2 regions of the Brevundimonas sp. GW822-FHT03E11 genome follow, and region 1 is predicted to be linked to the other one. Evidence: riboswitches for the same ligand, from Rfam matches in the RefSeq annotation. Region 1 holds a riboswitch; the other holds the start of a gene.
The links. A riboswitch is a leader RNA that binds a small molecule or an ion and turns the genes downstream of it on or off. The one in region 1 is predicted to bind glycine.
Positions count from the first base shown of each region.

Region 2: another riboswitch for glycine. It lies ahead of AC1RKE_RS00430 (TonB-dependent receptor domain-containing protein); the one in region 1 lies ahead of gcvT (glycine cleavage system aminomethyltransferase GcvT).

Region 1 is NZ_JBXANG010000001.1:467,622-483,137, forward strand. It holds gene AC1RKE_RS02355 (nicotinamidase) at 1-613, opposite strand, end outside; gene AC1RKE_RS02360 (class 1 fructose-bisphosphatase) at 610-1,581, opposite strand; glycine riboswitch at 1,739-1,834, shown strand; glycine riboswitch at 1,838-1,922, shown strand; gene gcvT (glycine cleavage system aminomethyltransferase GcvT) at 1,978-3,093, shown strand; gene gcvH (glycine cleavage system protein GcvH) at 3,232-3,597, shown strand; gene gcvPA (aminomethyl-transferring glycine dehydrogenase subunit GcvPA) at 3,732-5,078, shown strand; gene gcvPB (aminomethyl-transferring glycine dehydrogenase subunit GcvPB) at 5,093-6,661, shown strand; gene AC1RKE_RS02385 (TetR family transcriptional regulator) at 6,689-7,300, opposite strand; gene AC1RKE_RS02390 (SDR family oxidoreductase) at 7,378-8,301, shown strand; gene AC1RKE_RS02395 (hypothetical protein) at 8,518-8,922, shown strand; gene AC1RKE_RS02400 (DUF6789 family protein) at 9,065-9,535, shown strand; gene AC1RKE_RS02405 (hypothetical protein) at 9,630-9,959, shown strand; gene AC1RKE_RS02410 (hypothetical protein) at 9,952-10,095, shown strand; gene AC1RKE_RS02415 (F0F1 ATP synthase subunit B) at 10,184-10,699, opposite strand; gene AC1RKE_RS02420 (F0F1 ATP synthase subunit B family protein) at 10,699-11,241, opposite strand; gene AC1RKE_RS02425 (F0F1 ATP synthase subunit C) at 11,320-11,544, opposite strand; gene AC1RKE_RS02430 (F0F1 ATP synthase subunit A) at 11,608-12,396, opposite strand; gene AC1RKE_RS02435 (AtpZ/AtpI family protein) at 12,401-12,757, opposite strand; gene ispH (4-hydroxy-3-methylbut-2-enyl diphosphate reductase) at 12,996-13,967, shown strand; gene scpB (SMC-Scp complex subunit ScpB) at 13,984-14,652, opposite strand; gene AC1RKE_RS02450 (segregation and condensation protein A) at 14,833-15,516, opposite strand, start outside.
Region 2 is NZ_JBXANG010000001.1:83,466-98,981, reverse strand. It holds gene recJ (single-stranded-DNA-specific exonuclease RecJ) at 1-1,015, shown strand, start outside; tRNA gene AC1RKE_RS00505 (tRNA-Glu) at 1,111-1,185, shown strand; gene AC1RKE_RS00500 (cold-shock protein) at 1,437-1,961, shown strand; gene AC1RKE_RS00495 (DUF192 domain-containing protein) at 1,981-2,460, shown strand; tRNA gene AC1RKE_RS00490 (tRNA-Pro) at 2,507-2,583, shown strand; gene AC1RKE_RS00485 (ETC complex I subunit) at 2,662-2,967, shown strand; tRNA gene AC1RKE_RS00480 (tRNA-Arg) at 2,985-3,061, shown strand; gene trhO (oxygen-dependent tRNA uridine(34) hydroxylase TrhO) at 3,093-4,052, shown strand; gene AC1RKE_RS00470 (M13-type metalloendopeptidase) at 4,278-4,784, opposite strand; gene AC1RKE_RS00465 (hypothetical protein) at 5,033-5,491, opposite strand; gene AC1RKE_RS00460 (VOC family protein) at 5,606-6,049, opposite strand; gene AC1RKE_RS00455 (LysR family transcriptional regulator) at 6,133-7,035, shown strand; gene cml (CmlA/FloR family chloramphenicol efflux MFS transporter) at 7,090-8,271, opposite strand; gene AC1RKE_RS00445 (sensor histidine kinase) at 8,666-10,051, opposite strand; gene AC1RKE_RS00440 (response regulator) at 10,048-10,710, opposite strand; gene AC1RKE_RS00435 (ABC transporter substrate-binding protein) at 10,764-11,855, shown strand; glycine riboswitch at 12,063-12,150, shown strand; gene AC1RKE_RS00430 (TonB-dependent receptor domain-containing protein) at 12,326-15,010, shown strand; gene AC1RKE_RS00425 (S9 family peptidase) at 15,103-15,516, shown strand, end outside.

The DNA.
Region 1 (15,516 bases):
CCATCTCCGAAACCCCCAGCGCCCGGAAGCTGTCCCGCGCCGCCGCCTCGGTCTGTGGCGCGATCGCGCGGCTGGCGCCTGTGACGACCACGGCCTGGAAACCCTCGCGCACCGCATCCTCGGCGGTGAAGCGGACGCAGTAGTCGAAGGCCAGGCCGGCCAGGAAGACGCGGGTCACGCCCAGGTCGCGCAGCAGGCCGGCCAGGCCCGTCGGGGTGCGATGGTCGTTCTCGAAGAAGCCGGAATAGGAATCGACCGCCGGGTTGTAGCCCTTGCGGATCACGGCCAGGGCCTTTTGCACCGTGGGCGCCGCGTCGGGATGGAAGTCGGCGCCGGGCGAGCCCTGGATACAGTGGTCGGGCCACAGCATCTGGCTGCCGTAGGCGACCTCGATCTCGGTGAAGGGAGCCGCGCCGGGATGGTTGGAGGCGAACGAAATCTGGTCAGGCGTGTGCCAGTCCTGGGTCAGGATCACACGGTCGAACCGTTCGGCCAGCCGGTTGATCAGCGGCATGGTCCCCGCCCCGCCCGCGACCGCCAGAGAACCGCCCTCGCAGAAGTCGTTCTGCGGGTCGATGACCAGAAGGGCGTCAGTCGGACCGATCTTCATCATGCGCTCGCGTAGGCGTCGATCTCGTTGGCCGAGCCCAGGGCGACCGGGATGCGCTGGTGCAGATGCTCGGGCTGGATGTCGAGGATGGATTGAACCCCGTCCGTCGTCGCCTTGCCCCCGGCCTGCTCGACCAGGAAGGCCATGGGATTGCCCTCGTACATCAGGCGCAGCTTGCCGGGCTTGTCCGGCTCCCGCTTGTCCCAGGGGTACAGGAAGACGCCGCCGCGCATCAGGATGCGGTGGACGTCGGCGACCATGGCGGCGACCCAGCGCATGTTGAAATTCTTGCCCCGGGGGCCGTCCGCGCCCTTCAGCACGCCGTCGACATAGCGCTGCACCGGCTCGGCCCAGTGGCGCAGGTTCGACATGTTGATGGCGAACTCCTTGGTGTCCGGCGAAATTGCGATGGCGTCGTGGGTCAGGATCCAGACGCCGTCGTTCGACAGGGTGAAGCCCTTGACCCCGGCGCCCGTGGTCAGGACCAGCATGGTCTGGGGGCCGTACAGGGCGTAGAGGGCGGCGACCTGGTCCCGGCCCGGCTGCATGAAGTCGGCCTCGGTCGGCGAAGGCGTCGCGGACTTCAGCACCGAGACGATGGTCCCCACCATGGCGTTGATGTCGATGTTGGACGAGCCGTCCAGCGGATCGAACAGGACCAGATATTGGCCGGTGGAATGGGCCGCCGGCTGAACCTCGTCCATCTCCTCCGAGGCGACGCCGGCGACGGCGGGACAGGCCAGCAGGGCGTCGGTCAGCATGTCGTTGGTCATGACGTCGAGCTTCTTCTGCTCCTCGTCCTGGACGTTGATCTGGCCCGAGGCGCCCAAGGCGCCGGCCAGGGCGCCGCCGGCGACCAGAGTGCTGATGTCGGCGCAGGTGGCGGCGGCGACCGTCAAGACCGTCTTCAGCCCTTCCGGAACCTCCAGGGCGGCGATGTGGGCGTCGAGGCGGGTGCGGTCGGCGGTCATGGGATCGGTCCGGAGCGGCGGAGAGGGACGCTCCGTTCTTGGCGGGCGGACGCAGGGAGAGCAAGGGCGAGCCGACGCCGGACGTCAGGAAGTGCGACAAGGCGGCGTCAAAACACGCCTGCGCTTGACTTGCGGCCGGAGTCGGTGGCTTAGGTCGGTTGCTCTCGCGGGAGAGATCGGCGCGCCTCGGCGGGTCGACGCCGAAGGCGCAACCGCCCCGGAAACGCTCAGGCAAACGGACCGCGAAGCATACGGACGCTGGAAAGCCGCTCTTAGGGGCGCGCCGACGGAGCAAGGCGCCACGGTACCGGCGCCGGAATCTCTCAGGCTTCAGGACAGCGGGGGCGCGACGACGGCGGAGCTCCGCCACCAAACGCGACCGTGAAAGCCTGAACCATGACCGACCAAGCCCTGAAGACCACGCCTCTGAACGCCGCGCACCGCGCCCTGGGGGCCCGGATGGTGGGCTTCGGCGGCTATGACATGCCGGTCCAGTATGAGGGCGTCCTGGCCGAGCACCGCTGGACCCGCGAACACGCCGGCCTGTTCGACGTGTCCCACATGGGCCAGTGCAAGATCACCGGCGCCGACGCCGCCGCCCAGTTCGAGCGGTTCGTGCCCGGCGACTATGAAATCCTGAAGGCGGGCAAGCAGAAGTATTCGCTGCTTCTGAACAAGGACGGCGGGATCATCGACGACCTGATGGCCGGCCGCCCGGATCACGACGGCCTGTTCGTCGTCGTCAACGCCGGCAACAAGGACGAGGATTTCGCCTTCTGGCAGGCGAACCTGGAAGGCGACGCCAAGCTGACGGTGCTGGACGACCGCGCCCTGATCGCCATCCAGGGGCCGGAAGCCGCCGAGGTCATGGCCGCCCACGAACCGATCCTGGCGGAAATGGGCTTTATGGAATGCGCCCGGCTGATGCTGTTCGGCGTCGACTGCTATGTCTCGCGTTCGGGCTATACCGGCGAGGACGGCTATGAAATTTCGGTCCCGGCGGACCAGGCCGAGCGTGTCTGGAACACCATCCTGGAAGACGCCCGCGTCAAGCCGATCGGCCTTGGCGCCCGCGACAGCCTGCGCCTGGAGGCCGGCCTGCCGCTGCACGGCCACGACATCGACCCGACCACCAGCCCGGTCGAAGGCGCCCTGACCTTCGCCCTGTCCAAGTCGAGGAAGGAGCGCGCCGACTTCACCGGCGCCGACCGCATCTTGAAGGAACTGGCCGATGGCCCGTCTCGCGTCCGCATCGGCCTGATCGTCAAGGAAGGCGCCCCGGCCCGCGAAGGCGCCGAGATCGCCGACGCCGACGGGAACGTCATCGGCAAGGTCACCTCGGGCGGCCCCTCCCCCACCCTGGGCAAGAACATCGCCATGGGCTTCGTGCCGCCGGCCCATGCCGCGCTGGGCACGGAGTTGAAGGTCATCGTGCGCGGCAAGCCCGCCGCCGCCGAAGTCGTCGCCATGCCCTTCGTGGCGCAACGCTATTACCGGAAGCCGAAGGCGTAACATTCACCCCGTCACCCTCGGGCTTGACCCGAGGGCCGGATTATCCGCCGCATTGCGTCGGGATCAACACAGAGAACGATCCGCCTCCGATCCTCGGGTCAAGCCCGAGGATGACGGGGTGGGAGATGGAGAAGAGAAATGAAATTCACCAAGGATCACGAGTGGGTCAGCCTGGACGGCGACATCGCCACCGTGGGCATCTCGAAACACGCCGCCGACGCCCTCGGCGACGTGGTGTTCGTGGAAGTGCCGGAAGTCGGCAAAACCGTCGCCAAGGGCGCCAGCTTCGCCGTGGTCGAGAGCGTCAAGGCGGCGTCCGACGTCTACGCCCCCGTCTCGGGCGAAGTGGTCGAGGCCAATGACGCCCTGTCGACCGCTCCGGAAACCGTCAACTCGGCCCCGGAAGCGGACGGCTGGTTCGCCAAGATCAAGGTGTCGGACGCCTCGGAACTGGACGCCCTGATGGACCAGGCCGCCTACGACGCCTTCCTCGCCACCCTCTAATCTCAAACTCCGTCACCCTCGGGCTTGACCCGAGGGCCGGAGGATCAACCACTCGTGCGAAGCCTAGACGCACGAGCCGCACAACATCCGATCCTCGGGTCAGGCCCGAGGATGACGGGTGAAGGAAACCGGCAATGCGTTACCTCCCCCTGACGCCCGACGACCGCACGGCGATGCTCGCCGCCATCGGCGCCAAATCGATCGACGACCTGTTCGTGGACGTGCCCGAAGCGGCGCGGCTGGACGGGCCTGTGAACCTGCCGCGGGTGGCGGGCGAGTTGGAGGTCGAGCGCGCCCTGTCCGCCATGGCGGCCAAGAACGCCACGGCCGGCGCCGTGCCCTTCTTCTGCGGCGCAGGGGCCTACAAACACCATGTCCCGGCGACGGTGGACCACATCATCCAGCGGTCGGAATTCCTGACCAGCTACACCCCCTATCAGCCGGAAATCGCCCAGGGCACGCTGCAATATCTGTACGAGTTCCAGACCCAGGTGGCGAACCTGACCGGCATGCCGGTGGCCAACGCCTCGCTGTATGACGGTTCGACCGCCATGGCCGAGGGCGTGCTGATGGCGACCCGCGTGACCCGTCGCAACAAGGCGGTGATCTCGGGCGGCGTCCACCCCCACTACGTCAAGGCGACCGAGACCGTGGTCCACGCCGTCGGCGTCGAGACGCAAGTCCTGGCTCCCGCCGTCGACGCCGAGGCCGCCGTGATCGACCAGATCGGTCCCGACACGGCCTGCGTCGTGGTTCAGACCCCGAACGTCTTCGGCGCCGCAACGGATGTCACGAAGATCGCCGAGGCCGCCCATGCAGCCGGCGCCCTGCTGATCGTCGTGGTGACGGAAGCCGTGTCTATGGGCCTGCTGAAGTCGCCCGGCGAGATGGGCGCGGACATCGTCGCCGCCGAGGGCCAGTCGATCGGCAACGCACTGAACTTCGGCGGCCCCTATGTCGGCCTGTTCGCCACGCGCGAGAAGCTGATCCGCCAGATGCCCGGCCGCCTGACCGGCGAGACCGTGGACGCCGACGGCGAGCGCGGCTTCGTCCTGACCCTGTCCACGCGGGAACAGCACATCCGCCGCGACAAGGCGACTTCGAACATCTGCACCAATTCCGGCCTCTGCACCCTGGCCTTCACCATCCACATGAGCCTGCTGGGCGAGACGGGCCTGCGCAAACTGGCCCTGCTGAACCACGAGAAGGCCCTCGCCACGCGCGACGCCCTGGCCGCCGTTCCGGGCGTCGAAATCCTGACCGACCGCTTCTTCAACGAGTTCGCGGTGCGCCTGCCCAAGAACGCGGCCGAGGTCGTGGATCAGTTGGCCGCCCATCACGTCCTGGCCGGCGTGCCCTACAGCCGCCTGGCCCCCGACGCCGGCATGGACGACGTCCTGCTGGTCGCTGCGACCGAAACCACCCTTGACGCCGACATCAAGCTCCTGGCGACCGCCCTCGCCAAGGTGCTGGCGGCCTGAGCGGAGACAAGACCATGAGCACCATGAACACCGTCGGCCGCCCGACCGCCCCGAACCAGGTACAGACCAAGCCCGCCACCCTGACCGGCGGGCGCGGCCTGTTGCAGAACGAGCCGCTGATCTTCGAAGGCGAAGGCTGGGGCAAGACCGGGGTCGACCTGCCCGAACCGAAGACCGATGCGTCGGACCTGGGCGACCTGGTCCGCAAGGATCCGATCGGCCTGCCCGGCCTGTCGGAGCCCGAGGCCATGCGCCACTATGTGCGCCTGTCGCAGAAGAACCACGCCATCGACCTGGCCATCTATCCGCTGGGCTCGTGCACGATGAAGCACAACCCGCGCCTGAACGAGAAGATGGCGCGTCTGGCCGGTTTTTCGGACATCCACCCCCTGCAGCCGATGTCGACGGTTCAGGGCGCGCTGGAGCTGATGGATACGCTGGCCCATTGGCTGAAGACCCTGACCGGCATGCCCGCCGTCGCGCTATCTCCGAAAGCGGGAGCGCACGGCGAACTGTGCGGCCTGATGGCCATCCGCGCCGCGCACGAGGCCTCGGGCCAGCATGAGAAGCGCCGCAAGGTGCTGGTGCCCACCAGCGCCCACGGCACCAACCCGGCCACGGCCGCCTTCGTCGGCTATACCGTCGTCGAGGTCGCCCAGACCGAGGACGGCCGCGTGGACGTGGCCGACCTGGCGTCCAAGCTGGGCGACGACGTCGCCGCCATCATGGTGACCAACCCCAACACCTGCGGCCTGTTCGAGCGCGACATTCTGGAAATCAGCCGCCTGACCCACGAGGCGGGCGCCTATTTCTACTGCGACGGCGCCAACTTCAACGCCATCGTCGGCCGGGTTCGTCCGGGCGATCTGGGCGTGGACGCCATGCACATCAACCTGCACAAGACCTTCTCGACGCCGCACGGCGGCGGCGGGCCGGGCGCGGGTCCGGTGGTGCTGTCACAGGCCCTGGCGCCCTTCGCCCCCGCCCCCTGGGTCGTGCATGACGATAGCGGTTACGCGCTGATCGAACGGGAAGAAGGCGAGGCAGCCCAGGCCTTCGGCCGCCTGTGCGCCTTCCAGGGGCAGATGGGCATGTATGTGCGCGCCCTGTCCTACATGATGAGCCACGGCGCCGACGGCCTGCGTCAGGTCGCCGAGGATGCGGTGCTGAACGCCAACTACATCAAGGCCCGCCTGTCGGACCTGATGAGCGCGGCCTTCCCCGACGGCCCCTGCATGCACGAGGCCCTGTTCGACGACGAATGGCTGAAGGGCACGGACGTCACCACGCTCGACTTCGCCAAGGCGATGATCGACGAGGGCTTCCACCCGATGACCATGTATTTCCCCCTGGTCGTCCACGGGGCCATGCTGATCGAGCCGACCGAGACCGAGTCCAAGGCCGAGCTGGATCGCTTCATCGAGACCATGCGCCTGCTGGCCCAGGCGGCCAAGGCCGGCGACGTCGACCGCTTCAAGGGCGCCCCCTTCCACGCCCCCCTGCGTCGTCTGGACGAAACCCGCGCCGCCCGCTCGCCGGTGCTGCGCTGGACCGCCCCTGCGGGCTCGAACCAGGCGGCTTAAGCCGCTCTCGGCGTCCGCCGTCCTGGATCAGGGCGGCGGACGCTGGCCCGCCATGCGTCTCAGGACGGCGAAGGCTTCGCGGCCGAACCGTTCAGGCCCTTCGTCCGGATGGGCCAGCCAGGCCTCGCCGGCCAGTTTCATGATGCTGACGCCGATCGCCGCCGCGACGCGACAGGCGACGTCGTCCGGGGCCAATCCCTTCCGCTCGGCCAGCGTCTGGGCCAGCAGCCGCTCCACCCCTTCATACTTTGCGTGATCACCGGCCTGAAGGGCGGGCGTCTGATGGATCAGCCGCGTCAGGTCCAGCATGTCGGGCGTCTGGAAGCGCGCGGCGACATCGGCCAGCCCCCCCTCCACCATATCGAGCAGCGGTTCGTCGCACGGCCGGGCCGCCACCGCCTGGGCGATCATCTCAGGGATCTGGGCCTTGAGGGAAAAGACGATCTCTTCCTTGGAGCCGAAATAGTTCAGCAGGGTGCGGCGCGATACGCCCGCCGCCGCCGCCACCTCGTCCAGGGTGGCGCCGTCAAATCCCTTTTCGATGAACAGCCGCAGGCCTTCGGCCTGAATGCGGGCGTGGGTTTCCAGCCGCTTCCGCGCACGCAGACCCTGCTCGCCAGGAAAAACTTTTTCTTGCACTTCTTGCATATTTGCACCGGATGCAGATATGCAAGCCGGAGCCCTTCGGAAATTCAGTTCACCCCAGGATAGCCGCAATGACCCAATGGACGACAGCCGATATTCCCGACCAGAGCGGCAAGCTGGTCATCATCACCGGGGCGACCGGCGGCATCGGCTTGGAGGCGGCGCTCGTTCTGGCTGAAAAGGGCGCCGAGGTCGTTCTGGCCGCGCGCAATCCGGACAAGGGCGATCAGGCGGAACGGCTGATCCGCAGTCGCCACCCTGAGGCCCTCGTGCGGTTCGAACGGCTGGACCTGGCGGACCTCAGCTCTGTCGCCGCCTTCGCCGAGGCCCTCCTGGCGGCGGGTCGGCCGGTCGACATTTTGATCAACAATGCGGGCGTCATGGCCGTGCCCCGTCGCCGAACGACCATCGATGGTTTCGAGATGCAGTTCGGAACCAACTATCTATCCCACTTCGCCCTGACCGGCCGGCTCCTGCCACTGCTGACGGCGGCTCAGGCGCGAGTGGTGCAGTTGTCCAGCGTCGCCCATCGCGGCGGTCGGATTCAGCTCAGCGATCTGAACTATCGCTCCGGTTACCGGCCCTGGCCCGTCTATCAGCAGTCCAAACTGGCGATGCTGATGTTCGCCCTGGAGCTTCAGCGCCGCAGCGATCGCGAAGATTGGGGCCTGACCAGCGTGGCCGCCCATCCCGGTTTCGCCCGGACGGATCTGATCGCCAACGGCCACGCCGGCAGCCCGCCCGGACTTTTCGCCTTGGTCAGCCGCCTGCTGGCGCGCGTGGCCAGCCATTCGGCGGCCGACGGCGCCTTGCCGATCCTGATGGCGGCGACCCTGCCCCAGGCCGAACCCGGCGCCTATTACGGCCCTCAGGGCTGGCAGGAGATGCGGGGTGCGCCCGGCCGCGCCCTCATCAAGCCCCAGGCGCTGGATGTCGAAACCGCCCGCGCCCTGTGGTCCGAGTCCGAACGCATGACCGGCGTCCACTACGGCTGACCAAGGCCCAGCCGCGTCCTGTGGGACACAGACTGCGACAATCCGGCTTCATGACCAAAGCTTCATAGGAAAGCCACGGATCGGCCATCGAACCGGATCTTAAGGGGTTATGTGACAACCTCGCCACGGTCGCTCTTTCCCTTCCCGGCTTGGGATCGGGTGGGCGTGGCGACCGTTGTCACACCTCAGTCAGTCCTCCTCCCTCCCGGCGCCCTCGTGATCTCCGCACCCGCTCTCGTCCTGTCCTCCGCCTCGCCTCGCAGCCGCAAGCTGCGGGTGCTGAAGCGTTGGGCCCTGATGGCGGGCGGGCTGTTCGTGGTCCTGCTTGGCATTCTGATCGCCCCCCTGCCCGGCCCCGGCGGCGTTCCGGTCATCGCTGTCGGCCTGATGCTGATCCTGAAGAGCTCCTTCTGGGCCAAGCGACAGTTCATCCGCGCCCAGTACGCCCGGCCGAAATGGGTCTATCCCTTCCGGCGGCTGATGCGGAAAAAGCCGGAGTTCGCGCCGGTCTTCTGGCAACAGGCCTTGCGCGCCGAAAAGGTGATCCTGACCCGGCGTCGGCGCGGCCTGATCCGTCTGCGCAAGGGCCTTCGCCGCTACATCCGCAAACTGTTCCGCTGACCGCGCGCGCATCAGCGATCATTTCGCGCTTGCGTTGCTGCGTTCGCTAACCACGGCAACGTGAACGCCGACCGTCCGAGTCAGGCGTATTCTGTCCCAGCGTTATCAGAGAACCAGAAAAGCGTTGGGAGGCGCTAAGGTCATGATGTCACGCTTACAAAAAGGTCTGATCGCCGGTTTCGCCGCCACGGTCGCCGTGTCCCTGCTGGAAATACCCAATCTGTTCCTGAACTGGTTCGACCCGTTCCAGAGCGTCATCGCCGCTCTGATCGGCATGCCCGACGCCCTGGCCGTGGGCTGGGTTCTTCATGCGGTGGCCGGGGTGCTGATCCTGGGGCCCCTGTTCGCCTACCTCTGCCCGCGACTGCCCACCGACACGCCCGAGACCAAGGGCATCGTCTTTGCGGTCGGCGCCTGGGTGGTGATGATGGCCGGTGTCTTCATCGTCGGCGACTACCGTACCTTCAACGCCGGCTCGGGCTTCGGCACCATCGCCTGGCTTCTGGTCACCCATGCCGTGTTCGGGATCGTCCTGGGCAATGTCTATGCCCGGCTGGTCGCGCGCGACAAGCGCCAGACGCCCCATGTGATCGGCGGCGCCACGGCCCACTGATCTCGGCGGGCCGGACGGCCTGGTCTCCAGGCCGTCCCTGCGTCCGGCTTCCTACACAGACGAACCGGACGGTGGGCCGACGGCTTCCCCTGCGATGAACCGCAAGGAAGATCCGACACGCCGAGGGCGCATCCGCTGGGAGCCTCTGCTGATCGGCGGCGTAGTCCTGGCCCTGATCGCCTATTACCTCGTCGCTGAGGTGATCTGGCGAAATCCTCAGGCCGCCAGCGACAGCGAGACGGCCGTGGTCCAACCGGCCGTCGTGCCGCCGCCCGGCGGCGCCGTCCCGCCCAGCGCGCCCGCCGTGGCGCCCGGCGACAATCCGGCCCTGCGCGGCCAGTCGGCCGTGCGCGGCGACGGCACGCCCCTGAACGGCTCCTCCACCTCGACGCCGCCCCCGCAGCCGATGCAGACCGATGACTGAACCCGACCGCGATCCGGACGGCTTCAGCCGCCGCAGTGAAAGCGGCCCGCCCTTCCGCATCATGGGCGGGGTCATCGTCTTCATCCTGGTGATGATCGCTGTGGTTCTGACGGTCAGCGGCGTCATCGGGCGCTGAGGGGCCGCCCCAAAACGACTTCGGCCGAAACCGCCAGAGCGATTTCGGCCGAAGGACGGGCGTTGAGACCCGGTCAGACTTGAGGTCGTCAGTTCAGGCGGTCGCCGATCTGGGCGATGGCGGCGTCCAGCAGCGGGTCCTTGGCGCCGCCGGCGAGGCGGGCGGCCAGGATCTGTTCCGCGGCCTTGGCGGCCAGGTCGGCGGCGGCGGCCTTGACCTCGGCGGACGCCTGGGCTTCGGCCTGGGCGATGCGGGCCTCGGCCATCTTCTGGCGACGGGCCAGGGTCTCTTCCAGCTTGGCCTTGGACTCGACTTCCAGACGACGGGCGTCGGCTTCCGCCTGGGCCATCATATCGGCGGCCTGGGCCTCGGCCTCGGCCTTCTCCTTGCGGATCTGGGCCAGCAGGGCCTCGGCCTCGGCGCGCAGACGGGCGGCCTCGTCCAGGTCGGCCTGGATCTTGGCGCCCTTGGCGTCCAGCTGGGCGGCGACCATCTTGGGCACGCCCACGGCGATCAGAATGCCGAAGAAGATCAGCAGGCCGACGCCGACCCAGATCTCGGGGTTCGACAGGTCCCAGATGCCCGGTTCGAAGATCAGGTTCATCAGGCGGCTCCCTTGGCGAGGTCCTGTTCGGCCTTGGTCGCGGCCTTGCCGGTCAGGCGCTCGACCATGGCGGCGGCGGCGTCGGAGGCGATGGTCGAGACATTGGCCATGGCCGCGTCGCGCGTCTTGGCGATGGCGGCCTCGGCCTCGGCGATGCGGGCGTTGACCACGGCTTCTTCAGCGGCCTGACGGGCGTTGGCCTCTTCCGTCACGCGCGCCTTGGCGGCGGCGGCGGTGGCGCGGGCGTCGGCGCGGGCCTTGGCCAGATCGGCCTGGGCCAGGGCGGCCTGTTCGGCGGCCTCGGCCTGGACCTGACGCGCGGTGGCGACGGCGCCGGAGATGGTCTCGCGACGTTCGTCCTTCACACGACGCAGACGCGGCGCGAAGACCTTGGCGATCAGGAAATAGAGCAGGAAGAACAGGACCAGCAGATAGCCCATCTGCCCGGCCCAGTGCTGGGTCTCGAACTGGGGCAGTCCGCCGCCGCCGTGGCCTTCGGCCTCGGTGGTCGCGTGGGTGTCGTGAGAAGTGGGTGCGGCCATGGTGTCCGTTCGTCCGAAAAGCAGAAAGGCGGCGACGGCCTCAGCGAGAAGCCGCCGCCGCCCCGAACCCCGGATAGATCAGGAGTTCAGGATCAGGATGCCCAGCACGAAGGCCAGGATGCCCAGGGCTTCGGCCAGAGCCGCGCCCACGAACAGGTTGCCGACTTGCGAGGCGGCGGCCGACGGATTGCGCAGGGCGCCGTTCAGGAAGTTGGCGAAGATGTTGCCCACGCCGATGGCCGAGCCGATCATGCCGAGGGTGGCCAGGCCGGCGCCGATGTACTTGGCGGCTTCAGCTTCCATGGTGAGTATCCTTGTTTCAGTCAGGTGGGTTGGAAGAAGGGAGTTCTCGAACTGGGCCGGGCCTTAATGGCCTTCACCCAGGTTGACCACATCATTGAGATAGATGCTGGCCAGAACGGCGAACACGAACGCCTGCAGGAAGGCGACGAGGAATTCGAGGGCGGTCAGGGCGACGACCATGGTCATCGACAGGGCGGCGATCGGCAGGCCCCACAGGCCCAGGCCCTCGCCGACGAAGGCGCCGGCGCCCAGGGCCACGACGAAGCCGGCGAAGATCTTCAGCGCCACGTGGCCGCCCAGCATGTTGCCGAACAGACGAAGAGCCAGGGTCACCGGACGCAGCAGGAAGGACAGGAACTCGATCGCGCCGACGACAGGGCGCAGCACCAGAGGCGCGCTGGCCGGCCAGAAGAGTTTGAAGAAGCCCAGGCCGTTCTTGAGGAAGCCCACGCCGATGACCAGCAAGATGGTCAAGGCGGCGAAGGTGACGGTCACGGCCAGCTGCGAAGTCGCGGTGAAGCTGAGGAACATGCCCAACAGGTTCATCACCAGCACGAGAAGGAACAGGCTGAAGACGAACGGGAAATATTTGCGGCCTTCGTGACCGATGATGGAATCGGTCACCCCGTCGATCATGTCGAACAGGCTTTCGCCGGCCGTCTGCAACCGTCCCGGCACCACCTTGGCGCTCGAGGTGACCAGTTGCAGGAACAGGACGATGGCCACGAAGGCGACCGTCATGGCGACGTGGGAATTGGTGATCGCCAGCTGGGTGTGGCCGAAGACAGGCAGGTTCACCGCGCCGAAATCGACGAGCGGCTGGATCTTAAACTGGTGAAGCGGATCGGCCATCAGCCTATCGGTCCTCGTCTTCCTCGTCGTCGAAGGGGACCGATTTCGGTTCGACCCCGCTCGCCTTCGCCTGCGCCATCAGCCGGTTGGCCGTGCGGCGCGCCATGTAAATCGACAGAGCGAAGCCCAGAAGGACTCCGCCGATGATACCCCAGGGATTGGTCCCGAACAGTCGGTCCGCCCCAAAACCTAGCCCCAAGCCCAGGAAGACCCCGCCGAGCAGTTCGGCGACGATCTTGTAGGCCTGGCTCGTCACCGCCTGAGCCGCGAGGTGCTCCGACGCCTTCTGAGCCGTCTTGTCCTCCAACGCGGATGCGCTGTCTTGGAGGCGTTTGATCGCCTCTTCGCGCGATTCCGACATTGGGGACATGGCCTGTGCGCTCAGCGCCCGAACAATGTGTTGAGGCAGGTCTGAATTCGGCGCGGAAACTAATCGTGAGCGGCCGGTTGGTCAAGGCGTCGTGAACTTAGTCTAAATCTTTGTTCCGAATGGATTTTCAATGAGAACCAGCCGACCGTGGCGATGCGTCGCTGCCTTGAGGTGCGGATTCGCTCGCCCCGCATGGCGATATGGTCCGCGAACCATTAGGTTGGCGGCCATGAACATGCACGTCCCCTCCCCCGCGCCCGAACGCCGCCCGATCGCCGTGCGGCTGGCGACGCCGCGCGGCTTCTGTGCGGGGGTGGACCGGGCGATCCAGATCGTCGAGCGCGCCATCGAGAAGTTCGGCGCCCCCGTCTATGTGCGCCACGAGATCGTCCATAACCGCCATGTGGTCGAGCGGCTGAAGGCCATGGGCGCCGTCTTCGTCAAGGAACTGGACGAATGCCCCGACGACCGACCGGTCGTCTTCTCGGCCCACGGGGTGCCCAAGTCCGTGCCGGCGGCGGCGCGGTCGCGCGAGCTGCTGTTCCTGGACGCCACCTGTCCCCTGGTGTCCAAGGTCCACGTCGAGGCCGAGCGTCATCATGCCGCAGGCCGCCACATCATCCTGATCGGCCACGCCGGTCACCCGGAGGTGATCGGCACAATGGGCCAGCTGCCCGAGGGCGCCATCAGCCTGGTCGAGACCGAGGCCGACGCCGAGGCCTTCGAACGCCCCGGCGACGCCCCCCTGGCCTATGCGACCCAGACCACCCTGTCGGTCGACGACACGGCGGGCATATTGAAGGTGCTGAAGCGGCGCTTCCCCGAACTGCCCGATCCGCACAAGGAAGACATCTGCTACGCCACCACCAATCGCCAGGAGGCGGTCAAGGTGCTGGGCGAGGGCTGCGAACTGGTGCTGGTGGTCGGATCGAAGAACTCGTCCAACTCGGCCCGGCTGGTCGAGGTGGCGATGCGCGCCGGCGCCCGCGACGCCCGCCTCGTCGATGACGCCTCCCAGGTGGACTGGGACTGGTTCGACGGGGTTCAGACGGTCGGCGTCACCGCCGGCGCCTCGGCGCCCGAGCCTTTGATCGCCGCCCTGGTGGACGCCATCGCCGAACGGTTCGACGCCACCGTGACCGAGGACGCCGGCGCGCGTGAGACCGTGACCTTCAAACTGCCGCGCCAGCTGACCGCCTGAGCGCGGCGTCCGACGGCTATCGCTCCTCGCCGACGAAGTCCTGGGCGAACTCGGGGCTGTCTTCGTCCAGCAGGGGCGCCTCCTCCTCATCCGCCCCGGTCGCACGACTGGGGTCGGGCAGTTCGAACCCGACGGGGGCCGACAGGTCCAGAAGCCCGGCGGCCTTCATCTCCTGAACCCCCGGCAGGTCATACAGGCTGGCCAGGCCGAAATGCTCCAGGAACCGGTCGGCGGTGCCGTAGGTTACGGGCCGACCCGCTGTCCGCCGCCGCCCTCGCAGACGCACGAACCCCATCTCCAGCAACAGGTCCAGCGTGCCCTTGGACAGGCTGACGCCGCGCACGCTCTCGATCTCGGCGCGGGTCACGGGCTGGTGGTAGGCGATGATGGCCAGGGTCTCCAGCGCCGCCTTGGACAGGCGGCGGGGCTCCTCCCGCTCTTGGCTCATCATGAAGGCCAGGTCCGCCGCCGTGCGGAACCGCCAGCGGTCGGCCACACAGTCCAGCTCCACCCCCCGCCCCTCGTAACGGGCGCGCAGGCCCGACAGAGCCCGGCCGACGTCGGCGCCTTCGGGGAGGCGCGCCCCGATCTCGGCGGCGCTCAGCGGACCAGCGGCGGCGAACAGCAGGGCCTCGACCCGGCGCTCGATCTCGGCCTCATCGGGTTGGAAGGACAGGTCAGACATGGGCCAACTCCCGACTTTCGGCGCCGACGCCCCTAGCCCAAAGTTCGTCATCCTCGCCCTTGTGGCGAGGATCCAGACTCCCGGTTTCTCCGAAGATGCGCCCATGCCCGGCGCCGGGATTCTGGATCCTAGGGACAAGCCCTAGGATGACGGCCTTGACGGTGTAAAAGCCAACACGCATCACGGCGTCAGCTCCAGCGGCTGCCCCAGGCCCCGCCGCTTCAGATACAGGTCCGCAAACGGCGCCGTCTGGCGAATGTCCATGGCCCCCTCCTTCACCAGCTCCAGACTGGCCGACAGGGTCGAGGCGGTATAGCTGGCCTGGCTGGGGCCCTCAGGGTCTCCGGGACGGGGCGCGACCTGGTCCAGGGGGGTCCAGTCTGCGAGACGCGGCATGATCTCGCGCAGCCAGTCGCGCGCCGCCTCCAGCGGAAAGGCCTCGACCCGCTGGCCGGGCGAATAGCGTCGCGCCTCCTCACGTCGGCGCTGGGTCACATAGGCGCTCATCAACTCATACAGGCTGGCGTCGATCCGGTCGGACGGCACGATCACCGTCGCCTCGGGATCGCCCCGGGTGAAGACGTCGCGCTTCAACTGAGGACGGGCCATCAGCTGTTCGACCGCCTTGCGCATCGCCTCCAGCTTTTGCAGGCGAAAGGCCAGGGCGGCGGCCATGGCCTCGGCCGGCGGCTCCTCCCCCTTGCCCTTTTCGGTGCGGGGCAGCAGCAGCCGGGACTTCAGATAGGCCAGCCAGGAGGCCATCACGAGATAATCGGCCGCCAGGGCGAAGTTGCGCCGCCGCGCCTCGTGAACGAAGGCCAGATACTGTTCCGCCAGCTGGGTGATCGACAGTTTCAGCAGATC
Region 2 (15,516 bases), 380 kb from region 1:
CAACCGCGCCCTGACCAGCCTGGGTCTTAAGGTCATGAGCGACTGGAGAAATCCCGGTCTGCGCGCGCTTCTGGCCGCTGCGGGCGCGGAACAGGGCGCGGCCAAGAGCCATCACGCCGGCTTTATCCTGGGGCCGCGCATCAATGCAGGTGGTCGGATCGGGCGCGCGGACCTGGGGGCTCGGTTGTTGTCGACGGATGATCCGGCCGAGGCCCAGCAATTGGCGCAGGAGCTGGACGCCCTGAACCTGTCTCGGCGCGACGTCGAGCGCGCTGTAACCGACGCCGCCGTGCGCAAGGTGGAGGCGAGCGGGGCGCACGTCGATGACACGCCCGTGATCGTGGTCGCCGGCGAAGACTGGCATCCCGGCGTGGTCGGCATTGTGGCGGGGCGTCTGAGGGAACGCTGGCGCAAGCCCGTGATCGTCGTTGGATTGGACCCGGTGACGGGAGTGGGCAAGGGGTCGGGCCGGTCCCAGCCCGGCATGAACCTGGGCCGGGCGGTCCAGGCGGCTTGGGAAGCAGGGCTGCTGCTGGCCGGGGGCGGCCACGCCATGGCGGCCGGGTTGACGGTCGAGGGCGGCCGACTGGCCGAACTGACCGCCTTTCTGGCGGAGCGGCTGTCCGGCGAACGAGAAGACGCCGTGGCGATGGATGTGCTGGAGATCGACGCCCTGATTGATCCGGCCGCCGCTCGCCGCGATCTGTTCGATTCGTTCGAACGTCTGGCGCCGTTCGGTCCGGCCAATCCCGAACCCGTCTTCGCCCTGGCCGGGGTCCAGGCCCGGGAGGCGGTGCAGATGAGCGGCGGTCATGTGCGCTGTCGTCTGGTCGGTCCTGACGGGGCGTCCGTCCGCGCGGTGGCCTGGCGTTGCGCCGATCTGCCGATCGGCCGGGCCCTGCTGTCGGGCCAGGGGGGGCTGAATGTCGTCGGTCGTCTGAAGGCGGACGACTGGAACGGCCGGCGCGGCGTTCAGTTCGAGATCGAGGACGTGGCCGATCCCCGTCGCATATGACGGTCGCCGCTTCGAGACCAGGCTGCTGAAAAACTCGAAATCCGCGCTTGCACCCTTTTGAGGGCGCGGCTATATCGCCGGCTCTCCCGCGCAGCGGTCCCTTCGTCTATCGGTTAGGACGTCAGGTTTTCAACCTGAAAAGAGGGGTTCGATTCCCCTAGGGACTGCCACGCGGTGAAGCTGAGGGCCTGGCCGCCTGCCGCCTCACCTATAGAAATCCTCGCCAATTCAATCGTTGAGCGGTGCGCCGGATTGGTGTCGTTTGTGCGACACAACCGAGGCGTTTCTGCTAACCTCGCTCAACATTCCCACCCCCTGCGGCCAGATTCCGCTTTCCAAAGATTCGCGGAACAGTGTTAAACGGAATCCAAGGGTCCGTAGAGGAGCGGACGGGGGTATTAGGTTGACTGATTACCACGGGATGGAAACGGCGGAGACCGTTCGTGTCGTCGGTCGCGTCAAATGGTTCGATCCGACGAAGGGCTATGGCTTCATCGTTCCGGACGATCCGACTTTGACCGATCTGCGGGACGTGCTGCTGCACATCAGCAGTCTGAGAGACAAGGGGCGCGACCATGCGGAAGAGGGCGCGCCCATCGTTTGCGACTGCGTGCGGCGCGCCAAGGGATGGCAGGCCGTCCAGGTTCACGAACTGGGCGTCGGCGACGTCGGGGCGGTGGCGAGACGGCTCGGGACCGAGGCCGACAAGCCGGCGCCGGCGCTTGACCCCGGTGCGACGCTGGAGCCCGCGGTGGTCAAATGGTTCAATCGCACCAAGGGCTACGGATTCGTGGTGCGTGATCGCGAACCCGGCGATATCTTCGTCCATATAGAGACACTGCGCCGTTGCGGGCTGGACGATCTGGTTCCCGGCGACGTGGTTCAGGTGCGGTTCGCCAGCGGCCCCAAGGGGCTGGTGGTGGCGGAAATCAGAACGGGCGGCTGAAGGCCGCCCCGGAGGGCGGATGGTCGATCTGGTGCGACGTGTGTTTTCAGCCGGCTTGATGGCGCTGGCGCTGGCTGGGTGCGCCGCCAAGGCGCCGGTGGGCGTCAACGGCGAGCCGATGCAGCGGCTGGCGGTCGTCACCGCCTCGGGCGAACACGCCTTCTGGGTTGAGATCGCGGACGATGAGCCCGAACGGCAGCGCGGGCTGATGTTCCGTCCCCCGTTGGCGGACGATCAGGGCATGCTGTTCCAATGGCCGGGAGAGCCGCCGCGCGAACAGAGCTTCTGGATGCGCAACACCCCCAGTTCGCTGGACATTCTCTATATAGATCCGAAAGGGCGAATCGTCTCCATCGCCTCGCACGCCACGCCCTTTTCCGAGACGCCGATCCCCTCGAACGGCGCCGCCAACGGGGTTCTGGAACTGCGCGCGGGGCGGGCCTCCGAGATCGGCGCCAAGCCCGGCGACAAGGTTTTGCACCCTTATTTCAAGCCATGATTTGCGGATTGCGCGCTGAAGTGCCAATAGAGCGCTCCGTTCGGTCCGGGGTGTAGCGCAGCCTGGTAGCGCATCTGGTTTGGGACCAGAGGGTCGGAGGTTCGAATCCTCTCGCCCCGACCATGGAACGGCCGCTGGATTCCGTGTCCGGCGCGCGTTATGGCAGGTCCACAGGACCTGCCGATCACTAGGGATTTCGCCATGCTCGCCCGCATCTACCGCCCGGCCAAGACCGCTATGCAGTCCGGCAAGGCCAAGAGCCGCGACTGGCGCCTGGAGTTCGAACCGGCCTCGGCCCGCACGATCGACCCGCTGATGGGCTGGACGGGCAGCTCCGACATGAACGGCCAGGTGCGCCTGACCTTCGATTCGAAGGAAGAGGCCGTCGCCTATGCCGAACGTCACGGCATTCCGTTCCGGCTGCACGAGCCGCACGAGGCGCCGACGATCATCAAGGCCTATGCCGACAACTTCGCAACCAATCGCAAACAGCCCTGGACGCACTGACGTCGGGCGTTTGCCGAGCGCCCTTAGCTCAACCGGATAGAGCACCCGCCTTCTAAGCGGACGGTTGTAGGTTCGAGTCCTACAGGGCGCGCCATTCTCCGGCGGCGGCGATCAGAGCTTTCTCGATGACAGACCCCGCTTTCGCCTCTCCTCAGACTCGAGTCGCCGCCCTGTATCGGTTTGCGCCGATAGGGGAGAGCAAGCTTGTCCTGGTGCGGGATCGGCTTCAGGCGGTCTGCGACGCGTACGGCGTCAAGGGCACGCTTCTGGTCGCGACCGAGGGGCTGAATGGCACGATCGCCGGGCCGGAGGCGGGGATTGAGGCGGTGTTGGGTGAGATCCGCGCCTTGCCGGGGTTCGCCGATCTGGACGTCAAATACGCCTGGACGGGGGAGGCGCCCTTCCTCCGGATGAAGGTCCGCATCAAACGCGAGATCGTGACCATGGGTCAGCCCGATCTCGACCCCGCGCGCCAGGCGGGGGTCTATGTGGCGCCTCAGGACTGGAACGCCCTGATCGCTGATCCGACCACCTTGGTCATCGACACCCGCAATGACTATGAGGGCGAGATCGGCGCTTTCGAGGGGGCGGTGCAGCCGAACACCCGCAGCTTCCGCGACTTTCCCGACTGGTTCCGCACGGAAGGCCGGGCGCTGCTGGACGAACGCAAGCCGCAGCGGGTCGCGATGTACTGCACCGGCGGCATTCGTTGCGAAAAGTCGACCGCCTTTCTGAAAGCGGAAGGGGTGGAGAACGTCCACCATCTGGAAGGCGGCGTCCTGCGCTATCTGGAAGAGGTCGATCCCGCCGACAGCCTGTGGCGGGGCGACTGTTTCGTTTTTGACGAGCGGGTGTCAGTCGGACATGGTCTGGTCCGGGGCGAGCACACGCTTTGCCGGGGCTGCCGCATGCCTGTGGACGCGGCGGGGCGGGCCTCGCCCCATTTCATCGAAGGCGTCTGTTGCGACCGTTGCAGGGACACGCGCGACGACGCCCAGAGGCTGCGCTATGCGGAGCGGCAAAGACAGATCGAGCTGGCCCGAAGGCGAGGGCAGGTGCATCTGGGGCGAACGGATCCGGCCTGACGGGGCGCCGGCGGAAGCAGTGTCCGCTTTGTAGGTTAAATAAATAAAAACAATGTCATAAGCCACAATCTTGAATTGTTCCCACGTCTGTACCCACCTTTCGGATTGCCTCTGGATGAGTTCTAATCAGCCGGGGTCAGGCTGGATGACGCGGCGTGACTCAAAGGCGACGTTGGGCGCATACGCTTTTCGCAAGCGCCGAGTTCTGATCGTGAATCCGAGGCGCTACCAAACCACCATTCTTTCGTCTGGTGGTCGATCCAGAGCCGCGTCCGGCCCGACATGGAATGCGGCGTACCAGGCGTCGAGATTGCGGACGACGCCGTTGACGCGGTAACGCGCCGGCGAGTGGTAGCTGTTCTGAGACTGACGCCTCAGGGCGTCTTCAGTTGTCTGTGTGCGCCAGAACTGCGCCCATCCCAGAAAGAAGCGCTGCTCTGCGGCGAAGCCGTCCAACCGGGCGTTCATGTCCATCCCGGTCTCCGCCGCATGCAGCCGGAGCGCATCAAGCGCCAGGGTCACCCCGACCAAATCTGCGAGGTTCTCGCCGAGAGATCGGCGCCCGTCCAGGTGAACGCCGGGTAGAGGTTCATAGCTATCGTATTGAGAGACCAGCCGTTCGGCCTTGGCGTCGAATGCGGCGCGACTGGTCGGCGACCGCCTTACCGCGAGTGCGAGGCAACCCCATACGACGATTTGGCTTACGCTCTTCTCTGGCTCAGTAGACCGCACACCCAGTAATGATGGCGACTAAAAGGACGAGTCAGCCATGCGGAGCGCTATCGGTTGGCAGAGTTCTACAAGCTGCAACATGCGCTCCAGACGCATTTTTCAGGGGACCGTCACGACGCTGAACATCGTCGAGGGGGCATAAGACTGCCGAGTTTTTCGCTTCTTGCGCGCGCGTCGCTGGGGCTTGCCTGACACGACAGGACCCGCCTTCTCGAGCTTGGCGGCCAGCGACGACTTGCTCGACGCGCCTAAGGAAGAAGCGTCAGCCCTGGAAACGTCAAGGTTCCCGAGGCGACGCAACTCACCCCAGACCCCGTGAAGCTGACGGTCGAAGTCGGATTGTCGAAGATTCCGGGCGACATGGAGGACATGCAGGTGGATCCTCCTGACACACTCCAGTTCAGGATCACCTGGCTGTTAATCCCCGACGGCAGGGTGGACGGCGTGGGGGCGACCAGACTTCCAAACCCATTCAGGGTCACCAGGAAGCAGTTCGGTCCCGTCAGGGTTGACGTGCCCAACCACGGCGCACCGCTCTGCATTCGCCAGCTCGATCGCACCGAGCAGGTGACCGGTCCTATGAAGGTTTGGAAGGTGACGGTCCCGGTCGCCGGCCCCGTCACCCCGGGGGGCGGCAGATAGAAGGTGCCTGCTTGAGCCTGTTCCGCCGAAACAAGGCTGATCATGGAGGCGGCGGCGGCCGCCATGAGCGTAGTTCTCAGCATCGATACCTCCTCTACACGCGCTGATTGACTACCTACAATTTCGTAAATAGCGCGAGAGTCAATCCGATGCTGAGGCGCGCCTCGCTGCCGCTCGGCTTAATGTCCTTCGGCGCCCTGACGGCCCGTGAACCGAATCTGCTGTCCGAAGGATAGCTCCAGCGTATTTCCGTCTGGGTCGCTGATGTAGGTCCAGTAGCCGACCGGAGGCGGGCTTTGAACGGGCGGAGACCGCAGGACGCCCCTGCGCCTGGCGAGGTCCGCGAGACGGTCCACTTCGCCCTGATCCCGGCACGCCAGTCCAATGTGCCCAAAGGGACCGAGCGGCGTGTCGTCGAGCTGGTTTGATTCGACCAGCACGACCGTGAACGCGGTGTGGGGATCGGCCAGCCAGGCGACGCGGCTGATACGGCCCTCCGCAGGGCGTTCATGCACCAGCCGCAAGCCGGCGAAGGTTTCATAGAACTCACGACTGCGGTCCATCTCACGGACGACCAGGGCGATGTGGCTCAGGCCGCGGTCAAAGGTGGGTGTATCGGACATCGGGCGCTCCCTTGGTGATCGCGCCGACCTTCGTTTATTCGCATTCCGTATGGAAATGGGTGTTTGGTATAACGATCATGCGAATGACTAATGAACTCGCCGGCATTGATCTCAACCTGCTCGTGGTGCTGGACGCTTTGCTTTCTGAGCGCCATGTGACCCGTGCAGCGCTGAGGCTGAACAAGACCCAGCCCGCCGTAAGCCAGGCTCTGGCGCGTCTTCGGGCTCTGCTTGATGATCCGATCCTGGTTCGCAGAGCGGGGAGGCTGGAGCCGACCGCGCGCGCACGGGCGTTGGCCGCGCCCCTTGGCGAGGCCCTCGCCGTGCTCGGAGGGCTTTTGCGGGACGAGGTCTTCAGCCCGCAGACCCTTAGGCGGGCGTTCCGGGTCTCGATGTCCGACTACGCCGCCGAGGTTCTATTGCCGGGGCTGGTCAGGCGCCTTGTTCAAACGGCGCCGGGTGCGGCCTTGCGGCTCGTGTCCCTGGGCCGCGAGGCCGCCCTCGGGGCGGTTCGGTCCGGCGAGATCGATCTGGCGATCGGCGTCTATCCGGGCGTGCGGGACGAGGGCTTGCGCGGTTCGGATCTCTTCATTGATCAATTCGCCTGTCTTGCCGACGAGGCGGCGGGCCTGCCGGCGACCTTGGAGGACTATCTGTCCCGACCTCATGTGGCGGTGGCGGCGTCGCCGGACGACAGGGGCGAGGTGGACGCCGCCTTGAAAGCCTTGGGCCACGCTCGTCGGGTGATCTTCACCCTGCCGCACTGGTCCGTCGCCCCTCGGATCGTGCGAGGCACAAGCCTGGTCTTGACGGCGGCGCGCCGAAGCCTTGAGGCGCGGCTGGACAAGGGTTTGGTCCTCGGCGCGCCGCCGATCGACCTCGCCCATATTGCGCTCGTCCAGGTCTGGCATGACCGGCGGGACCATGATCACGGTCTGCGTTGGCTCAGAAACGAGATCGAGACGGAAGCGCAGGCGACGCCCTGAGTTGGCGACGTTGAGCTGCAGCCGCCTGTTCGATCCGTGATGATCTCTTGGGTTTCAGGATTTCCGTGATGCGTTGAGACCCAGTAGCACGAGGGTTGGCAGTGTCAGCGTGTAGGCGGCCAGAGGCCAAACTGTGCTGCCGTTGAATAGGATCACGGCCAGGGTCCCAACGAGGCTTACGATCAGGCTCTGGCCCGCAAAGTAGAGCGCGACGGCCAGGCCCGCCTGATCGCCGAAGGCTTCGAGGGCGCCATTCGCCGAGACGGACACGGTCAGGACGATCCCCACCGCCATGATCCAAGACGGGAGGATGACGCTCCCTATGGAGGGCTCGCCGAAGGCGGCGCTCGCGCCGAAACACAGGGCGCTTGCGAGCAGCAGGCCCATGCCCCTCTGAACGGCCCCCGCCACCCCCCATCGGTCCAAGCAAGGGCGAACGGCATGGGATGCGACGATCATGACGAAAGCCGTGCTGGCGAAGGCGAGGCTGAACTCAAGCCCCGAAAGTCCCACCCTTTCGACAAGAATGCGTGGCGCCGTCGAGAGGTAGACGAAGAAGGACCCCATCGCGGCTCCAAACGCCAAGGTGTAGATTTGGAAGGTCCGACTGCGGAGAATGGGGACCGGGCGTGGGCGAGAGGCTTCGCCCAAAGGGCGCGTTTCCGTCCACCGCCAAAGCGCGTGCATCAGCGGCGGAAGCGTCAAAGCGGCCAAGAACCAGAAGATCGCCCGCCAGCTCAACTGCGCTGAAACGAGCGCCCCGAGCACGGGTCCGAACGCGGGCACAAAGGCCAACATCGCGCTGAACAGGCCATAGATCCGGACACTCTCCGGCTTGTCGCCGTACACGTCACGGACCGTCGCGAAGGTCGCCACCAGCATCGCCGCGGCGCCCATCGCCTGAGCAAGCCGAAGGACGACGAACGCCCAGCCTGACGCCGCCATCGCCAACAGGCCCGAAGTCACCGCGAACGTGAGCGCGCCGGACAGAAGCACAGGCCGCCGACCGAACCGGTCTGAGAGCGGGCCGAAGATGACTTGCCCGAGGCCGAGGCCGAGGAGGTAGACGCTGAGCGTGAGCTGGATGACGGGTGGATCGGCCTGCAAAGCGGCCGGCATGGCCGGCGTCACGGGCAGATAGATGTCCATCGCCAGCGAGGCGAGCAGGTCAAAGGGCGCCATCAGCAGGATGGCGGTCGGAAGGGCGTGGGCCCAAATGGGCCGGTTGTCGGACATGAGGGATCGCTTCGCGTCAAATGCTGGATTTGACGGCGATCAGCCGGGTGGAGGTCAGCAGATCGCCGCAACAACGGGTTCGTCGTTGCGGCCTATTCGTCCGAGGCCTTCGTGCCACCCATCTCAGGCGCCTCCCGCGTCTTCTTGGTCAGGCTTTGTCTGGACCTAGACAAAGCAAAGGTCCAGCGACCGAAGCCGCGCAGGGCTGTGGCGGCCGACGGGCGCTATCCGACAAAACCGAAAGCCCTCTGGTGGGGCTTGGCGAGAGGGTCTTCGGCGCAGCCGCCTTAAACCGCACATCGATCGAAGCCGCCTTCAGCCGCCGTCGGTGCGAACGGCGCTCCCGATCCGGTGGCGCGCGTCCACCTTCAGAACGGCTTGTCGTTTCGACGACTCATTCTTCCGCACTGGGTTGGAAAGTCAGTCGCCCGACGAGGCCGCTTCGCCCGCCGCTGCGGTTGGATAAACCGAACTGCCCGCCTTGGGCCTCCGCCAAGGTGCGAACGATGGCGAGGCCGAGGCCGGAACCGGACGCCTGGGAGGGCGCGGCGCGGAAGAATCGGTCTGTAAGGCGGGGAAGGGCGGCCTCATCGACGCCGGGGCCGTGATCCCAGACGCAGACCGCGCCCGTTGTTCGCACATGCACGAAGACGGGCGGCGCGCCGTGGTGGAAGGCGTTGTCGATAAGATTGAGGATCTGTTCAGCGATGAGGTCCTCGGCGCCCAGAACGACCACGGCCTCTGCCGGAAGACGAAGGCGTAGAGCGCCGTTCGGGGCGGACCGGCGCGCCTTAGCCATTTGAAAGGCGCGCCGCGCCGCCCGGCCCAGGTCGGCAGACGACTTGATCCGGGCGCCGTCAGCCCGGGCCGTGGAAAGCAACTGGCCGACGAGCCGGGTCATGCCGGCGACCGCCTCGCGGGAGTCGTCGATCAGACGCCTCTCCCGCGCGGTCCAGGTCCTGGGCGCGCCCGCCAGCAGATCGAGATTGGCCGCCACGACCGAAAGCGGGGTGCGCAACTGGTGCGAGGCGTCGGTTGCGAAGCGCTGAACCCCCGACGTCGAGGCCTCGAGCCGCGCCAGGAGATGGTTGAAGGCGGTCAGCACCGGCTGGAACTCGCGGGGCGCCAGGTCGATGTCGGCGGGTGCGAAGTCGGCATGGGGACCGGGGCGGCGCGTCAGGTCGTCGATCAGCCGCTTGAGCGAGTTGAGGCCCCACTTCAAGGCCGGCCAGATCAGAAGCGCGGCCAACAGCACGAGCAGGGTGGGTGGCAGCAGCAGGCTGCGATATAGATCCAACAGGCTGGCGCGTCGCGAGTCCAGGCTCTGAGCCACCGACACGATGACGGGGGCGGGTCTTCCTGGGATCGTCAGGGTTTGCTGGGCCATGCGAACCGGCACGCCGCGCACGGACAGGTCGGCGAAGACCGGAGCATCCGACGAGGCGTCGGGCAGGCGCGGCAACTCCTCATAGCCTGTGATCAGTCGGTCGCCCTCGCGAACACTGTAGAAGACGGCGTCCCGCTCGGGACCGTCGAGCAGGCCCAGAGTCCAGGGCGCGACATCGACAGTCACCTTGCCGTCGGCGACCGAGACCGTTTCCCGGATGGTCTGCAGCGCCCCCGCCAGGAGGCGGTCGGCCGTCTCCGCCACCACGCGGTGGGCCGTCCAAGCCCCGACCGCCAGCACCACGACGGCGAACAGGGCCAGGGGCGCGACCTGGGCGATCAGCAGACGTGTCACCAGACTGTGGGGGCGGCGCGAGCCGGGCGCCTCGCTCATGGATCGAGACGATAGCCGCGACCGCGGATATTGGTCACGGCGGGGCCGTCAGGCTGCAACTGGCGCCTCAGCCGACCGACATGGATCTCCAGGGCGTTGAGCGAGGGAGCCTCATCCTGCGGAAAGACTTCGGCCGCCAACAACTCCCGATCCACCACCTGGCCAGCGCGCGAGGCCAGAACGCGCAGGGCCGCCCATTCGCGCGGACGGAGCGACAGCTCCCGGTCATTGACCTGGGCCCGGCCGGCGTCCCAGTCGCAGACCAGTGAGCCGACGATCGCGGCGCCCGCCGCCCGACCCTGGCGTCGACGCACGATCGCTCTCAATCGGGCGATCAGTTCCGAAGGGGCGAAGGGTTTGACGAGATAGTCATCAGCGCCGAAATCCAGTCCCGCCACCCGGTCGCCCAGGGCGTCGCGCGCGGTCAGCATGAGGACGGGCGTCTGCGATCCCCGCCGTCTGAAGGCCTTCAGGACCTCGAAACCGTCGATGTCGGGAAGGCCGATGTCCAACACGGCGGCGTCGAACCGCTCCGTCGCTTCCAGATGAAGGGCTTGGTCCCCGCTGTCGGTGGAGCGGAGTTCGAAACCGACCGCCAGAAGGCTGGCCTCGAGCGAATGCTGAAGCGCCTTGTCATCCTCGACGACCAGTATTCTCATGGCGATGCGAAGGAGCGGATCATGAGCGGTACAATAGCGGGAAACCCGCCCCGGTGAAGACGGACCGCCGACATCTGCTTCTCGGACTCGCGGGGGCGGGGGTTTCGGCCTGCGCGGGCGAGCCGGACGGGGTCGCGACGGCGCCCCGCGTCCGATGGCTGGCCAGGCGCGAGGGCGGGCTGCACATCCTCACGAACACCAGCCTGATGGGGCCTGTGCTGGCGGCGTTTCAACGGCGCTGGCCCGAGATCGCGGTGCGGCTCGAGGACATCAACTCGACCCTGATCGCGAACCGAGTCCAGTCCCGCGCCGCCTCCGGACTGGAGGGGCCGGATCTGGTCTGGAGCACGGCGATGGACGTGCAGGTCAAGCTGATCAATGACGGCTACGCCCAAGTTTATCGATCGCCGCATCGGGCGGCCATGCCGGACGGCTCGGTCTGGCGAGACCAGGCGTTCGGTGTGACGGCCGAGCCCGTCGTCTTCGCCTATAATCGCAGGCGGTTGCCGTCGGAGATCGTGCCGCGCAGCCACGCCCAACTGCTCGAACGGCTGTCTACCGACGCGGACCGGTTTTTCCGCCGGGTCACCCTGTATGACGCCGAACGCAGCGGGGTGGCGCTTCTGCAACTGTCGGCCGACATCCAGATCTATCCCGACGCTTGGGCCCTGATGACTGCCCTGGGGTCTACTCATCCGCGTGCCGATACGTCCGGCCAAAGGATGATGGGCCAACTGGCTGAGGGCCGCATGGCCTTCGCCTACAATATGAACCAGTCTTACGGGGCGTCGTGGGTCGCCCGGGCGCCCGATATCGGCCTGGTTACGCCAGAGGACTATCATCTGTCCGTCTCGCGCGTGGCCTTCATACCCCGCAACGCGGCCCACCCCAACGCCGCCCGGCTTTTTCTGGATTTTCTTTTATCGCGTGAAGGGCAGAGGATCATCGCCGGCCTGGGGGTCCGCCCGGCTCGCGACGACATTCTTACCGAGCGTCGCACCTCTATCCCCGGCGCTCGGCCGGTCCGTGTGGGACCGGCCTTGCTCGCCAATCTTGATCAGGCGCGTCGCGAGGGGCTTCTGCAGCGTTGGCGGGCCGCCATGCAGGCGGCGGAACGGGCGCCGGACGACCCTAGGGCGCCCTAAGGCTTTCCTGTGGATAAGTCTCTTTCTTCTGAAGGCGGTGTTTCTGTCACCTCGCTTTCACCGATCCTGCGGTGACCGATAGTCGCTCGGCGACAAACGACTGACGCGCTTCAAAAGCGGCATGTAATTGCATGAATGTGAAAATAGAAGCATTAGCCTTGCGAGGCGTGCCGATTTGACAGGCATTCGTTGGTCGATCTTACTCGCTTCAGCAAGGCGGGAGAGATCGGTTCCCGCCGACGCCGAAGGCGCAACCGCCCCGGAAACGCTCAGGCAAACGGACCGTCTTGCTGAAGGAACGCTGGAGAGAAGGTCGAATCCGGGGGATGCGGCCTCGCCGAAGGAGAAAGGGTCGGCGCACGGCCCGAAACTCTCAGGCCCAATGACAGCGGGGGCGAACAGGCGCCGCAGAGCGCCGGTCGCATTGGGCAACCCTGGGGAGGGGCGTCGTCGCCATGAGGAATCTCGCTTTGTCTCGTCTTAATCGCAACCTGACCTATTATTGCAGCGCCATCGCGCTGATGGCCTGCGCCACCTCTGTCCATGCCCAGGAGGCGGGCGCCCCAGAGGATGCGGCCTCGGTCGATGACATCGTCGTCACCGCCTCGCGGATCGACCGCGCCGGCTTCGAGGCGCCGACGCCGACCATCCATCTTTCCGCCGAGGATCTGTCGGTCGGCGCGCGGCCGAATATCGCCGCCGCCCTCAACGACATGCCTCAATTCCGCGCCACCACATCGGCCCAGACGACCGGCACCAACACCGGTGCGGGCAATGCGCCGGTCGATCTGCGCGGCCTGGGCATCAACCGGACCTTGGTCCTGATCGATGGGCGTCGCGTGTCCAGCGAGAACGATCTGAACGCCGTGCCGTCAGTGCTGGTCAAGAGCGTCGACGTGGTTACGGGCGGCGCATCGGCCGCCTGGGGCTCAGGCGCCGTCGCCGGCGTCGTGAACATCGGCATCGATCGCTATTTCACCGGCGGCAAGCTGGGCGCCGAATACGGCGTGTCCTCCTACGACGACGCTGAGCAGGAACGGTTCGAAGGCGCCTGGGGCGCAGACTTCGCCGACGGGCGCGGCCATTTCGTCATCGGCGGCGAATACCTCGACAACGAAGGCGTCATCCCCAAAGCGTCGCGCCCGAATATCGGCCGATGGGCCACCGTCAACGGCGCCCTGCAGCCGGACGTCGGTTTCGCCAACGCCGCTTACGGCGGTCTGATCCTGTCGGGCGTGAACCGCGGTAAGGTGTTTAACCCGGACGGCACGCTTCGGCCTTTCGATTACGGCACAGTCAGCGGAACCAACTCGATCGGCGGCGAAGGTCCGTCCAATGACGATCTCAGCCCCCTGGTCACGCCGCAGCGCCGCTACACCGGGCTGGCCAGCGCCGTCTATGAGATCAATGACAAGCTGCGGGTCACGGCTGACGTCCGTCACTCGCGGATGTGGAACGACTATGTCTGGTTCGGCGATCACGATCGCGGCGACCTGACCATCAGCATCGACAACGCCTTCTTGTCGTCCACGATCAAGCAGCAGATGGCGGCCGCTGGCCAGACGTCCTTCACCTTCGGACGTTTCAACTCCGATCTGTCCTATTCCACGATCGATTTCGAGCGCGTCACCACCCAGGCCACTCTGGCCGTGGACGGCGAGTTCGGCGACAGCTGGCGCTGGGGCGCCTACTACAGCCACGGCGAGTTCGAGAATAATATCGATACGCCCGGTTTCCTGCTGAAGACCGAATTCGCCAATGCGGTCGATTCCGTTATCGATCCCGTGAGCGGTCGAGCCGTCTGCCGCGTGACCCTGACCAATCCCAATTCGGGCTGCGTGCCGATCAATCTCTTCGGCCTGGGCGCGCCGTCTCAGGAAGCCATCGACTATGTCACCGGCACGCCTCAGCAGCGGGCCACCACCAAGCTGGACGTCGCCGGCGTCAGCCTGCGTGGCGAGCCCTTCAGCCTGCCGGCCGGCGACGTGTCGATCGCCGTCGGCCTGGAAGCCCGCAAGGAGCAGACCGATCAGCGCATCGGCGAGCTGGACGCGGCAAAGGCCTTCAAGACGTTCAGCTTCTCGGCCATGTCCGGCGAGTTCAGCGTGAAGGAGGCCTTCGCCGAAGTCCTGGTCCCGATCGTCAAGGATCTGCCGATCCTGAACGACCTGCAGTTCAATGCTGCAGCCCGCATCTCGGACTACGACACCACGGGCTCGATCTGGTCTTGGAAGGTCGGCGCCACCAACGAGTTCTTCCCCGGCTTCCGCGGCCGCATGACCCAGTCGCGCGATATCCGTTCGGCCAATCTTTCGGAGCTGTTCACCACCACCACCACCGGCTGGAACAACATCAATGACCCGGCCAAGAACGGGGCCTTAGTTTATACGCTGAACAACGGCGGTGGTAATCCCAACCTCCGCCCGGAGACCGCCGATACACTGACCCTGGGCGTCACCTATTCGCCGCCTTCGATCCCAGGCCTGAACCTGTCGCTGGATTATTACGACATCAAGATCGACGACGTGATCACGACGATCGCGCCGCAGGATCTGGTCAATCGCTGCTACAACGGCAACCTCGACCTGTGCTCCAAGGTCGAGCGCGACTCGGCGGGCAATCTGGTCCGCACCATGTCCACCTATGTGAACCTGGCCGAGTACCACACGGACGGGATCGACGCCGAGGCCTCCTACGCCTCCGACGCCGACCTCTGGGTTCCGGGCGCGACGGGCAGGGTGACGATGCGCTTGGTCGGCACCTGGGTGAACAGCCTGACCACGGACGACGGCGTGACCGAGATCGAATATGTCGAATCCCAGGGCTATTCTTTCGGCCTGGGCGTGCCCAAGCTGCGGGTCAACGCCAGCCTCGGCTGGAAGGGCGAGGTGTTCGGCGCGAACCTGCGCGCGCGCTACATCTCGGCGGGCGACTACAACAGCACCGTCGCCATCTCGAACAACCACATCGACGCCTTCACCTATGTCGATCTGGGGCTGACGGCCGACCTGGCGCACTACGGCGCAAACGGGGTCGAGCTGTACGCCAATGCGACCAATCTGTTCGACAAGGACCCGCCGGTCGGGTCGCTCTATTCGCCGTATTACGACGTCATCGGTCGGTACGTCACGGTTGGCGCGCGGTACCGTTTCTAGTTCTGGTTCTGCGTTCCGGATCGCCGGCCCCGCTCCTCCATAGGGCCGGCGATCTTCCCTTCTGCTCCCCCATTTTTCACACGGTCTGTGTCATGATTTCCCGTCTGCCGATGGCTCTCCTGCTCGCCCTGAGCGTCGCTCCTGCGGCCCTGGCCGAGGCGCCCAAGCCCGCCGCCATCGTCGCCGACGGCCTTCCCGCCGTGCCCGACGATCTGGTCGCGGCGACCCAGCCCTATCTTCAGACGCGCCGTGCGACCTTCCTGGGCTGGAACGCCGCCGATCAGTCGATGCTGATCAAGACCCGGTTCGGCGCCACGGATCAGCTTCACGTCGTCGCCGCTCCTGACGGCGCCCGGACCCAGATCAGTTTCGAGGCCGAGCCGATCCTGGCCGGCGCCCTGTCGCCGAACGGTCAGACCCTTCTTGTCCAGAAGGACAATGGGGGCGACGAATTCTATCAACTCTACACCCTGGCCGCCGGTCGGTTGAGCTTGATTACGGACGGC